DNA from 3 places in the Paenibacillus sp. Lou8.1 genome. Region 1 is predicted to be linked to each of the others. Evidence: riboswitches for the same ligand, from Rfam matches in the RefSeq annotation. Region 1 holds a riboswitch; each other region holds the start of a gene.

Region 1 (4,283 bases):
GAACCGCCCAATCCAGATAGGCTTGCTGCTGTTCTTTTTTCAGCGGAAGCCCTTCACGAATTGCAGGCTCATCGACCTGAATCATGCCGATGCCCGCTTGTTCCAGTGCCTCTACCTCTGCCCGTAATGCCAGAGCCAACTGTAAAGCAACTTGACTGCGTGGAATGTCATTACGTTCGAAAGACCAGTTCAAAATGGTCACAGGACCCGTAAGCATTCCCTTAACAGGTTTGGAAGTTAACGATTGGGCGAATGCCGTTTCTTCCACGGTCATGGGCTGATCGAAGGAAACGTCTCCGTATATAATCGGCGGTTTGACACAGCGGGAGCCGTAGGACTGCACCCATCCGTTTTGCGTAAAAGCAAAGCCGTTCAGCTTTTCGCCAAAAAATTCAACCATGTCGGTCCGCTCAAATTCCCCATGTACAAGCACGTCAATGCCAATGTCCTCTTGGATATCAATCCATTCCTTAATTTGCTGTTGGATGAACGTTCGATATTGCTCGGCAGACCATTCTCCTTTGCGATAGTGCAGGCGGGCCTTGCGGATCTCGGCGGTTTGCGGGAAGCTACCAATGGTCGTCGTAGGCAGTGGAGGCAACTTCAGCTTATTTTGCTGAATCTCACGACGCTCGGCGAAAGGAACGCTGCGTGACAGAGGCTCTTTGGCCAACAGGTCGGCCAGATCGGCAGCTGTCTGTACGCGTGCCGCTGAACTGTTGAAACGGGCTACCGCATCTGCACTTTGTCCAAGCTTGGTGAGTGCGGATGGATCGTGTTTGCCAAGTGCAGCCGTCAGGATGGCGATTTCCTCTAGCTTTTCATCAGCAAAGGCCAGCGCTTGTACCAGCTCCTTGTCCAGCTTGTGCTCTGCCTCCAGGCTGACTGGCACATGAAGCAGACTGCATGATGGCTGTACGATAAGCTGCTCGGCAGTGGTCTGTTCTGCTAACTGACCCAGCAGAGCAGCTACAGCGTTCAGGTCGCTGCGCCATATATTGCGTCCGTCAATGACACCAGCGCCCAGCGTTTTTCCTTTAGGGAAGCCATGCTGCAATATATGCTGAAGATTTTCGCCATCATCATATACAAAATCAAGACCCAGCCCCTGTACCGGAAGTGCGGACAGACGCTCATAATGATCTAGGCTGCCAAAGTAGGTTTGCAGCATTATATTTAAGGAGGGCGCAGCCTGGTTCAAAGCTTCATAGACTTCCTGAATAATGTCCAGATCCTCTACTGGGAATGAGGTGGTCAGGACAGGTTCATCGATTTGGACCCACTGAACACCTTCTGCTGCTAGTTCAGACAGGACACGGGTGTATAAAGGCAGGAAGGTTCTTATAATAGAGGCAAGCTCCTTACGATCATAGCCTTTGGAAAGGGTAACGAATGAATAGGGGCCGATGAGGACCGGTTTCCCATCAATACCTAGTTCTTGTTTTGCTTCACGATAAGCCTGTAAAGGTTTATTTTCAGTGAACACCGGAACTGCGTTCGCCAATTCAGGAACGATGTAGTGATAATTGGTATTCATCCATTTGGTCATTTCACTGGCGGTTGCTCCCTTCTGTCCACGAGCGATCCCGAAATACACGGACAGAGGAACCGGACCCGCGGGACGATAGTTGAACCGTCCGGGAACCAGACCGAACATCACAGATGTATCCAGCATGTGATCGTAATAGGAGAAGTCTCCGACAGGAATGCGATCAATCCCCTTATTGCGCTGCTTGCTCAGATGCTCCAACCGTAATTTTTTCATTTCCGTCTGCAGTTCGCTTTCGTTAATGCTGCCGTTCCAGAAGCGTTCCAGTGCTTTCTTCCATTCCCGATTTTCGCCGATACGCGGATATCCCAGATTACTGCTAATTAAGCCGGACAATTCAGGCCATTCAATAATGGACATGTACTTTTCCTCCTAGTGGGTAGCTGTTTTATTTTTACGTACCAAAAAAAGGCATTCTTCCCCCCAAGGTTAAAAATAAGTAGGGGAAAGAATGCCTCCGTGATTAAAAAATCAAAAATACGGCGACTGCTCTTAACACCTCCCTATCTTCCGTAGGTACTTGCGATGTTGTTAAAATAGGCAGGTCTCCTGACTTACGGATCATGACACTCAGCATTCCTTCCCGGTCTGTGGACCAGTGGATATATGAACAGCTGAAAGTTCCCCGTTTACAGTGGCGGGACCGTGCCGGATTTGCACCGGCTTCCCTTTTAAGCCTGATCTGAATAGAACAGACACCTATCTCCAAGCTATGCGGTTAAGGTATGACGAATAATTATGCACTCGTATACTTGTTCACCATCATAAGTGAAACTTACAGGATGCGCAATAGAAACTCCAATGGAATCTGTTAGCCATATGAAAAAAAGACAAGCCTTACCCATGATGGGGGCTTGTCTTAGATTAGATATAGCATCTTGCTTGCTGGGTAAGCATCGCCTTATGTCAATGAAACGACATAACCTGCCTGAATACTGGCTTTCACATCTACCAGACGCTGGTTGCGACTGCCCCGGAAGGGAAGGGTCAGGTCCTTTTGCTGTTCTACAAAACGACCGTCCACAATCACATCGCACAAAAGCGCCAGTTCCTGTCGCTCCGGATCTGTGAGTAGATCTTCATAGACAAAGCCAGTGTAAGCCCACACGGTTCGGTCGGGACAGGCTTCGCGGAAGTCACGCACAAATTGCGAGCATTCTGCTGCTGAGAAAAACGGGTCTCCCCCGCAGAGAGTCAGTCCATCCAACAACGGATTTTCCATGATGTCACGAATGACCTCCTGTTGTCGTTGGGGGGTGAATGGCTCGCCTGCACGGAAGCTCCACGACGCTGGATTAAAGCATCCAGGACAGGCATGACGGCAACCGCTAATGAACACAACGGTGCGCAGGCCGTATCCTTCGTTCAGAGATTCCGGAATGTAGCCACACAAATTCACTTATGTTTCACCCGGTCTCGAACTTCTGCCTGTTTTGCGGCATTAAAGCGAACGGTATAATCTCCTGTCAGATATCCGGTTACCCGACGTAAGCGCTGAAAGTGTGTGTGCTCCTCATCTGTGCCACATTGGGGGCAGCTTGTCCCGATAATCCCTTCATAACCACATTCCGTACAACGATCCACCGGATGGTTGATGGAAAAGTAGCCGATGTTCTGATGCAGCGCATACTGAACAATTTTAAGAAACGCATCCGGGTTATTCCGCGCATTACCGTCCAGCTCAATGTATGAAATCGCACCAGCGTTGCATAGGTTATGGAACGGAGCTTCCAAGCTGATTTTACGAGCAGCCGGGAGCGTATAATACACGGGAATATGAAAAGAATTCGTGTAATATTCTCGATCATTTACTTCAGGAATAATCCCGAAATCACGTTGATCCAGCAATGTGAACTTGCCCGACAGACCTTCGGCAGGCGTAGCGAACAATGTAATATTTAAATTGTGATGTTCACTCATTCGATCGCAATACACGCGCATGGAAGTGATGATTCGCTGTGCCTCTCGGTATACAAAATCATCCTCCCCGTGGTGTTTCCCGTATAGTGCCTTCATGCACTCAGCCAGCCCGATGAACCCAATCGAAAGCGTACCGTGTTTTAGTACGCCTCCCACCTTATCATCTGGTGCCAGTTGTTCTCCACCTTCCCATACCCCTTCGCGCATCATAAAGTCCGAGGCTTTGGCCGGTTGGCTGGTCTGGATTTGATAGCGATGAATTAGGCCATCTACCGCAATGCGCATAACTTCTTCTAGTCTCGCATCAAAGCGATCACGGTCAGGTGTCAGGCGTTTGCCTGTGCAAATACCATATTCAATGCCAAGCCGCACCAGATTAATGGTATTGAAGGAGAGATTCCCCTTGCCACTTTGCCGGTTTCTACCGAAACGGTCAGAAATGGTGCGGGTACGGCAACCCATTGTCGCTATAATGGTATCTGGATCATCAGCACGGTAAAAAGGCAGGTTGAAGGTGGCATCCACATTCACAAAATTGGGATACATCCGTCTGCTAGAGCATTCTACCGCCCGTAAGAACAAATCATAATTGATGTCGCCTTCTGCCTGGTTGATTCCCTCTTTACATTGGAAAATATGTTGTGGAAAAATAGGAGTTTCCCCGCTGCCCAAGCCGCGAATGGTGGCCTCCAGCAGCGATTGAGTAACAAGCCGTCCCTCAGCAGACGTGCACATTCCGTAATTCAGTGAAGTGAATGGAATCTGTCCCCCCGCCCGACTGCTCATGGTGTTCAGGTTATGAATGAGCGATTCA
Region 2 (4,283 bases), on a different contig from region 1:
CGCTCCAGCTTATATTCTTTAACGCATGGAATTCTCCATAGGCACGTGTCAGACCCGCTACCTCTAATGCCCGATCACGCACTTTCTGTGATTCACTTTGTTCTGTCACAGCAGTTCCCCCCTGCGCAGCTTCTTGTTCCGATACAGGAGATATGCGAAGAACGGTGCCCCAACAAAGGCCGTCATCACGCCCAGAGGAATTTCCGTGGGGGATAACAACGTGCGAGCCGCCGTATCCGCCCAAGCCATAAAAATGGCTCCACCGAGCGCAGATAATGGAACAATCATCCGGTAATCAGGACCTGTCACCAGACGAATGATATGCGGTACAACAAGTCCCACAAAGCCAATCACTCCACATACCGAGACAGCGGCAGCTGTCAGCAGCGTGGAAATGATCAGGACAGATAGCTTCGTCGCATCTACATGAACTCCCATGTGAGCCGCCTGACGTTCACCCAAAGCCAAAATATTCAGCACACGTGCCCGGTTCCATAGAAATACCAGTCCTATGACCACATAAGGTAAAAGGATTCCTGTATATGACCAACCGCGCAGACTAAGACTTCCCATCGTCCAGTACAATATTTCATTGACCGTCTCCTTCGACATGGCTGTCAGAAAGGAAACAACTGCTCCTAGAAAGGATTGCATCACCACACCCGACAAAATGAGACTTTGTGTCGGAATTTTTCCACCTTCCCGTGCCAACGTTAGCACCATCCACAGCGTCAGCATTCCGGTCGTAAATGCCACTAGCGGCAGCGTCCATATGCCAACAAATGAAAATTGAAGGCCCCAATAGATCAGTACTGCCGCTCCTACCGAAGCCCCCGAGGATACCCCCAGTGTATACGGATCAGCCAAAGGATTACGCAGCACACCCTGAAATCCGGCTCCCGCCAGCGCCAGCGCTGCTCCTACCAACATTCCCAGTAACACTCGTGGCAATCTGACCTTCAAAATAATCTGCTCTGAGGATGTATTCCAATCCGGTGTAAACGTATCGCCTAACCACGGAAGGTGGTTAACCAGAATGCCCGTGATCTGGCTGACCGGAAGCTTGGCCGAGCCGATGCCAAGACAGAGCAGCAGCGTCAGCAACAGCAGGACAAGACCTGTCCCTCCAAAGCCGATCAGTTTACGGTTCATTTGAAAATTTCAGGATACACGCCCTTGGCCACTTCCTTGAGACCTTCCGTTACGCGTGGACCCGGACGACTGATCAAATTATCATCCACGGCAAACACCCGGTTATGGCGAACAGCCGATATTTGATCCCATCCACTGCGAGCTTTAATGATTTCGCCGAGCGTCTGGCCAGTTTTGTCGTCCTTGACACTTTTGCTGTACAAAATCACGTCAGGGTTCGCAGCAATAATATTTTCTTCACTAATTTGGTACCACCCCTTCTGCGTGGCACCTACATTTTCGCCGCCCGCCAACGTAATCAGCTCGTCCATAAACTCGCCTTTACCAACTGTCCAGCCTGGTGAAAACTCGACGTATACCCGCAGCTTCTGCCCTTTACCGATATTTTTAACTCCTTCTTTCACTTCCGCTACATCTGCCCTCATCTTGTCAGTCACCGCTCTCGCATCTTTCTGATGATCGGTGATTTTTCCATACAATTCGATGTTAGCTATGACATCTTCAACTGTCTTCGGTTCCGTTTTAAAAATCATAATTCCCATGTCGCGCAGCTTGGTCGTAGCCTGTTCACTAAGTGATATCCCTGCAAAAACGACTTCCGGGTTAGCAGCAATGATCGCCTCTTCGTTCGGTTTCATAATACCGCCCACTTTAGGCTTTTTCGTAGCTGCTGCCGGGTAATCAGAGTAGTCGGAGACGCCAACTATTTCCTTATCCAGCCCGATGGCGAACAGCGCCTCGGTTTCTGCCGGGGAGACGGAAACGATTTTATCCGGCGCTTTTTTGAATGTAAATTCCTGTCCTGTTGCATCCTTAACTGTGAGTGGGTAAACTGTTTTGCCCGGAGGCTCTTGTGCGGTTACGGTCTTTCCTGGCTGCTGTGCAGAAGTCTGATTCTCTTTATTTTCAGCATTTTTTCCATTAGAGCCACATGCACTCAGCACAACTGCCAAAATCAGAACCAATAGACCTGTTGTCCAAACCTTTATTTTTTTTCCTGCCATGATTTGCACCCCTTCATAAAAAAATCGTTAAGAGCGTTACTTGAGCATCATCAGATATCTTCTAAATCCAGCCTTCTTTTCCTATCAAAAAAACCCCGCATCCTCATATTAGGACACAGGGGTCACGTTAGCGCAGATTGTGCGCAGGCGGCAGCTTCTTTCCGCACGGACAGTCACTGCGAACACGTCATCCTTTCCTCGAAGGATTATGGTGACAGGCGGACGGGCAGGTATCCTGACTTATGGTAAGATGCATGTCCTGAAATTCCTTCATATGCTTAGTAGCACATAAAGCAGGACTAACCGGCATGTTTCCATTTACAGTGGCGGGACCGCGCCGGACTTACACCGACTTCCCTTTTAACAGCGCAGGCAAGGGAAACCATAGTTTCATCACACTGCGCCGACCTCGTCTGCTGGATATTTGATGTAGTGGTAGTCAAGCCGTTCTTTTACTTGATGATTATAGGTTAAAATGAGGCGGCTTACAACCCAAACAGCCTCTTTACCCGCTGGTGTCTAACCTAATGAGGGAGCATTTCCGCTATGTAATTGTGCGGTCCTGCCAGCCTCAATTGAATCCTAAATGCTTCTCCCGGCTTCGGATTCAGACTCCAAAAATCATGGCCCGGTATCAGCATGCAAGCTAACTGACGAATTACGCCACCATGCGTAACGACCAAAACAGAGGGCGGCGCAGCAGTCAAATCCATGGGTTGAACTTCCATAGCAACACGCCATTCATACAGAGAGTCAAGAAATTTCCGCAAACGATTCACAAAATCTGTCCAAGACTCTCCTCCAGGAGGGGTTATCCGTTGCGGCTCATCAATCCAAGCGCGATACAACGACACATCCTTGAGCATGTCATACGTTTTTCCATCCCACTCGCCAAAATGAAGCTCTCGCAGACGTGGTTCCATCATAGGAGACATAGTAGATAGGGAACCTCCAGACGTCAATTCTGACTCCGGCACAATGATCTGCAAGGTCTGGCGACATCGCATTAAATCGCTGCAATAGATTCGAGCAAAGGACTGCCCCTGCAATTCTTCTTGCAAAGGCTTTAATTCCTGTTCTGCTCCTGGTAGCAAACCTAAGTCGGAGTGTCCCATATATCGACGTTCCTTATTCCATAAGGTTGTGCCGTGACGAACTAACACGAGTTCCATGTCCCAATGCAGATCTTCTTTAGCATCATATGGCACCTTATCCTCCTGTGAGTTCGGACTTTGTACGTATTCTACCGTCCTTTTTGCTGCTATATCTTGCTTCAAGATCATGTCACTTCCTGCTCGATCATTATTCAGTGTGTCACGCCTCACCCTCACCGCACCCATCCCAAGGCAAAACAACCTGCGGCTCCTAACAAACACAATCCTACGAACATACTGGACACGGCGAACATCAGCTGGATTGTATGCCGTATATCTTTCGACTCTAGCGGTCGTATCCAATCGCCCATGTATGCACGAAAAGAGCGTACGCCATGATACACATTATAGCCTCCAAGACGAATCCCCAGTGCTCCAGCAACAGCTGATTCCGGGAAGCCACTGTTCGGGCTTGGGTGCAGACGAGCGTCTCGCTTGACTGTGCGCCAGCTTCTAGCAGCATCTCGCTTGTACATCCACGCCGCTACGACAAGCATTGCCGCTGTCAGGCGTGCCGGAATGTAGTTAGCCACATCATCTAGACGTGCTGAAGCCCAGCCTAAATGCAGATACTTTTCATTTTTATAGCCAACCATGGAATCGAGCGTATTCACAGCACGATAAGCCAGCGCCAAGGGTGCTCCTCCGATCAGGGCATAAAAAAGCGGGGAAATAATCGCGTCCACGATATTTTCAGCGACCGTTTCAACCGTACCACGTACAATCTCAGGCTCATCAAGCTGTTGCGTATCCCGCCCGACAATCATGCCCAGCTCCCGCCGTGCCGCTGCCAGATCATCCGCCTGCAACGCTCGGTATACGGCCATTCCTGCATCCTTTAGTCCTTTGGAAGCAATCGTGGTCGCAATCAGCACCATTTCTGCGCCGACAGACAACCACGGATGAATCCAGGCAAGCAAGTGCAACAGCGCCCAGGCGAGCGCAAAGGAGCCTCCCGCCACAATGAGCGGAA
Region 3 (4,283 bases), on a different contig from region 1:
ATCGACAAGGCTATACTCGGGGTTGCTGTGATTAATGAAACGGGCAGTGACTAGGAGCAACTGATCATTACTGCTGGACAATGATAAGATTTGTTCGTTCTTTAGTGTAATGACAGACCGCTCTTGTTTAGTGGCGTTGTTGATTTCTGTAACCTTGTAGTCCGGAGGGAGCATAGTGGACTGTTTCTTGGTTGCGATGTCTCTTTGTTTATCTCGTCCATTTTCGGAAAATTGGGAAATGTACGTTGCGCTTTTGCTAGAGTTGTAAGATACAGACCAAGTATTCATATCCTGATTTTCATCATGTAAGAACTGCATTGTATGAGTCGATTTATTGTAGAAAATCGTTTTAAGTGTACGTTCTCCTTTTTTGACCGCAGCTAGAACAAGTGGACCTTCTGGAGTAGTTGGCACTATACGATTAATGGCAAATAAATTATCGGATAATTGTTCAGTTTTTTTTGAATTTAAGTCGTACGAAAATAGTTGGTCTCCCTTATCATCCACATCGGCAGAGTAATAAATTTTGTGATCAGGTAAGGACACCACGGAAAGTGGGTATTGAGAGGTATAAGGAACATCGGCCAGTTTGGTCATTTTTTTACTGCTTAAGTCATACGTCATGACCCGCATAACCATACCTTTATCTGTATTTTTCCCATTCATATATTCTGTATAAGTCATAGATAGGTATTGGCCTTGTTCTGAAGGAATTGTTTTTTTGCTTGATTGAACTTCTTTTGATGGGATTGACTGCGTTGATGGAGAAGAAGATGGTGAGCAGGCAGACAATAGAGTTGGAACGAGCAAGAAAACTATAATGAAGCGAAAGCTGCTTGTTTTCAAAAGGAAACATCCTTTCTAAGATGAAGAATTTAATAAATCGATTAATAAAATACGGAAAAGGATAGGGTGTAGGCCCCATCCTTGTTCCAGCATGAAGATATTAGAACGTATAAAAATATCTTCCCGAAAATGAGAGAGACGAACTCCATGTTAAGCCTAAATCCTGTACACCTGTTTTCCAAATATCAATAACAGCATCTGGCAGGCTTCCATTATCGGCTTTATAAAAAGTATAAGCGACATCATTGTCAGTGTTTCTTACAGAGATTTTAGTATTAAACTTCGGATTATCAATAGCTCCTTTTGTTGCGCAATCGCCTCTTTGTAGTGAATTGGAATTTTCACCTGTAGAGTCCGTAAAGTTTGTCCCTCTTCCTGTGCCTTGAACCTCACCGCTCGAAGTTCCGGTGATGACAATTTCATTATTATGTGCTCCGTATGTATAAGTCTCAGGTGCTTTGCGTGTTCCGCGTGGTTCCCCAAATGAATACTAGGAGCTTGATAATCTACTAGAAGAATTTGCTAGAGTGGTAGGAAGGGGCATGGTATAATCTAAATTATGGATTTTGAATAGTGGTGGATGTTTTCGGACCACGGTGCAGCTTCCCGAAAGGGGGTGAAGCCGATGGTCACACTTGTATCGTGCTACGATGTGTTGCGTTGGATGGTTACGTTACTAAGCCTGGTGTTTAGTATTCGTAAACTTTATCGCTGGCTGCGTCGGAAATTTCGGAACAAGCGAAAACCCACCGCGTAATTAGGTTAGGCGCCTAACGGTGGGTTTAGCTAAGTATTTAGCGCGCCGTGGTGGTGATCCACAGCCTTTCAAGTCCTAAGAGTCTTTGCCGTTGGCGCGGCGAAGACTCTTTTTAGTATACGGACACGAAGGTTATCTCTATACCTAATTTTAGCACGTTCATTTCGTGCACGCAATGAATAGCCATTACCTTCATTCTCGCCATATTGTTCAAATTTAAATTATTGTGCAGCATTTATTGACAAGCCTGTGACAACAAAATAAGATCGTAATGGAAAGAAATAAAGGAAGAAAACAGGTGTGAGCCGGACGACTCTATGTACGGGGTTTTGTTGAGACCATGTGGATAGTTGTTGAGCGTGTTCACTTAAAAGGGAAGTTCGGTTGATTCCGACACGGGCCCGCCACTGTATACAGGCATCAGCAGGATACTGCTGGAGCTTTCAGAACAGCCACTGGAACTGTGAAGAACCGGGAAGGCCTGAAAGATACGCTTGGAGTCAGGAGACCTGCCTGTTTTGACATCACTGTCAGACCCACGGGATGCTGGGGAGGTGGTTAGGCGTGCTGCATACGGAATGTCTGAAACCGATCTGATCCCTTCTATGTTTTTGGAGTTGGCTTCGAGGTGTGTTTTGACATTTTATAATGAAAGCATTTCTGACTGCTGATCAAGTGGTCCGGAATGCTTTTTTCGCGTTTTGCGTTAGGTTTATATGATTTTACAAGATAGAGGGGGATTCATCGAATGATTAGCAATCGTAGCAGGCGCTCATGGTTGATATGTACAGGGGTGATGCTGTTACTGGCAGTTATGGCTCTTTCGGGATGTACTAGCAATAAGACGTCGAATAGCTCCGGCAAAGATGAGAACGCGTCAGCACAACAAACAGCGACAGGTAAAAAGCTGGTAATGGCGTATACATGGAAACCGTCAGGTGTTGACCCGCACGGAGATAATAGCTGGGATGTGATGCGATCCGGTGCAGGTGAGACACTGGTACGTTTGAATGAAAAGCTGGAGCCTGTGGCTTGGCTGGCAAAGGAGTGGAAGCAGGATAGTCCTACAGTTTGGACGTTCAGCTTGCAGGATAAAGTCACTTTTCATAATGGAAAGAGTATGGATGCAGCAAGTGTAAAAGCATCTTTGCTACGCTCTATCGAGAAAAGCCATCTGGCGAAGGATTTACTGAATGTGAAGTCCATTGATGTAAGCGGCCCGCTGGCCTTAAAGATCACGACAAACCAGCCGAATGCGGCGTTGGTGTCCAATCTAGCTGATCCATCGACGATTGTACTGGATGTGGCATCGATGAAAGATGAGCAGAGCTACCCAGCGATGACAGGCGCCTTTAAAATCAAAGCGTTCAACAAGGACCAATCCTTGATCGTAGAGCGTTATGACGGATATTGGGGCGAGAAGGCACGATTGGCTGAAGCGACGATGAAGTTCATTACGGACGGGAATTCGCGCCTGATGGCGCTGCAATCCGGCGAGGTGGACGTAGCGACGGATATTCCGGTTGATAACGCAGAGGTACTGAAAAAGAACGACAAGCTACAAGTGCTGTCGGCTCCCTCCTTGCGCACCCATATGCTCGTGTACAATATGGAATCCCCAGTATTCAAGGATGCGGCGAACCGTAAGGTGGTAGACAGCCTGATTCCACGCACATCGATTGTGAGCGCCGTCATGAGGGGCTTCGGTACGGAAGCAAGCAGTCCGTTCCCGAGCATTCTTCCCTTCGGTAAAGTTGAGCGTAAAGCGCTGGACGGAACGGCGGATCAGCTGTTAACGAAGGATGGCTGGCAGAAGGATGCCCAAGGGACATGGACTAAGCAAGGCAAGCCGTTCGAGGTTACGCTGCTGACTTTTCCTCAGCGTCCGGAGCTCTCTGTTATGGCTGAGGTCATCCAAAGCCAATTGCTGAAAGAGGGAATCCAGGTCAAGATTCGCAAGGTGGAAAATATCGACGAGGCGTTGACCAAAAACGATTGGGATTTTGCTATGTACAGTATGCTTACTGCTCATACAGGAGAGCCACAATATTTTATGGACATGTTTTATTCTTCGAAAAGTGAAGCCAATGTAAGCCGTTATAGTTCCAAACCGCTGGAGAGTATTCTTAACAGCTTGAAGCTGGCGAAGGATACAGCGCAGCGTAATGCTGTGACACTACAAGCGCTGGATATCATCAATACGAATTTGCCACAGTCGTTCATTGTGCATCCTGACAATGTGTTCGGTGTGAAAAAAGGGGTAGAGGGTTTTACACCCCATCCGATCGAGTATTACTACATTACAGCGCAATCCGATATTGCGGAATAACGAGCGGCGTATCCTATGATTCGTTTTATACTGAAACGTGTGGCGCAGCTGCTCATCATTGTATTCGTTGTATCCACGCTGACTTTTGTATTGATGCGGCTGGCTCCTGGAGACCCTGCTACCATTTTGCTCACCGCGCATAATGTTCCTGCCTCTGAGGAGGCGTTGACGACGCTACGGCAGGAACTGGGCTTAAACGAACCGCTTCATATTCAATATGTGAACTGGCTGCGGGATGTGTTCACAGGGCATTGGGGCACCTCGTATGTATCCAAGGAATCCGTGCTAGCCGAACTGTGGAACAGACTGCCTGCTACTGTGGAGCTAGCTGCTGCGGGCTTTGCCGTCATG

What was found. A riboswitch is a leader RNA that binds a small molecule or an ion and turns the genes downstream of it on or off. The one in region 1 is predicted to bind cobalamin.
Region 2: it holds a riboswitch for cobalamin, as region 1 does, so the genes downstream of both, NLX78_RS20880 (ABC transporter substrate-binding protein) here and metE (5-methyltetrahydropteroyltriglutamate--homocysteine S-methyltransferase) in region 1, are expected to answer to the same signal.
Region 3: it holds a riboswitch for cobalamin, as region 1 does, so the genes downstream of both, NLX78_RS05730 (ABC transporter substrate-binding protein) here and metE (5-methyltetrahydropteroyltriglutamate--homocysteine S-methyltransferase) in region 1, are expected to answer to the same signal.

What each region holds. Positions count from the first base shown of each region.
Region 1 is NZ_JANAVN010000007.1:283,454-287,736, reverse strand. Features, by position in the region: gene metE (5-methyltetrahydropteroyltriglutamate--homocysteine S-methyltransferase) at 1-1,909, opposite strand, end outside; cobalamin riboswitch at 2,072-2,267, opposite strand; gene nrdG (anaerobic ribonucleoside-triphosphate reductase activating protein) at 2,451-2,948, opposite strand; gene NLX78_RS12625 (anaerobic ribonucleoside triphosphate reductase) at 2,945-4,283, opposite strand, start outside.
Region 2 is NZ_JANAVN010000015.1:159,964-164,246, forward strand. Features, by position in the region: gene NLX78_RS20870 (ABC transporter ATP-binding protein) at 1-109, opposite strand, end outside; gene NLX78_RS20875 (FecCD family ABC transporter permease) at 106-1,152, opposite strand; gene NLX78_RS20880 (ABC transporter substrate-binding protein) at 1,149-2,156, opposite strand; cobalamin riboswitch at 2,365-2,558, opposite strand; gene NLX78_RS20885 (histidine phosphatase family protein) at 2,681-3,439, opposite strand; gene cbiB (adenosylcobinamide-phosphate synthase CbiB) at 3,484-4,283, opposite strand, start outside.
Region 3 is NZ_JANAVN010000003.1:187,045-191,327, forward strand. Features, by position in the region: gene NLX78_RS05725 (hypothetical protein) at 1-846, opposite strand, end outside; cobalamin riboswitch at 1,931-2,134, shown strand; gene NLX78_RS05730 (ABC transporter substrate-binding protein) at 2,352-3,932, shown strand; gene nikB (nickel ABC transporter permease) at 3,948-4,283, shown strand, end outside.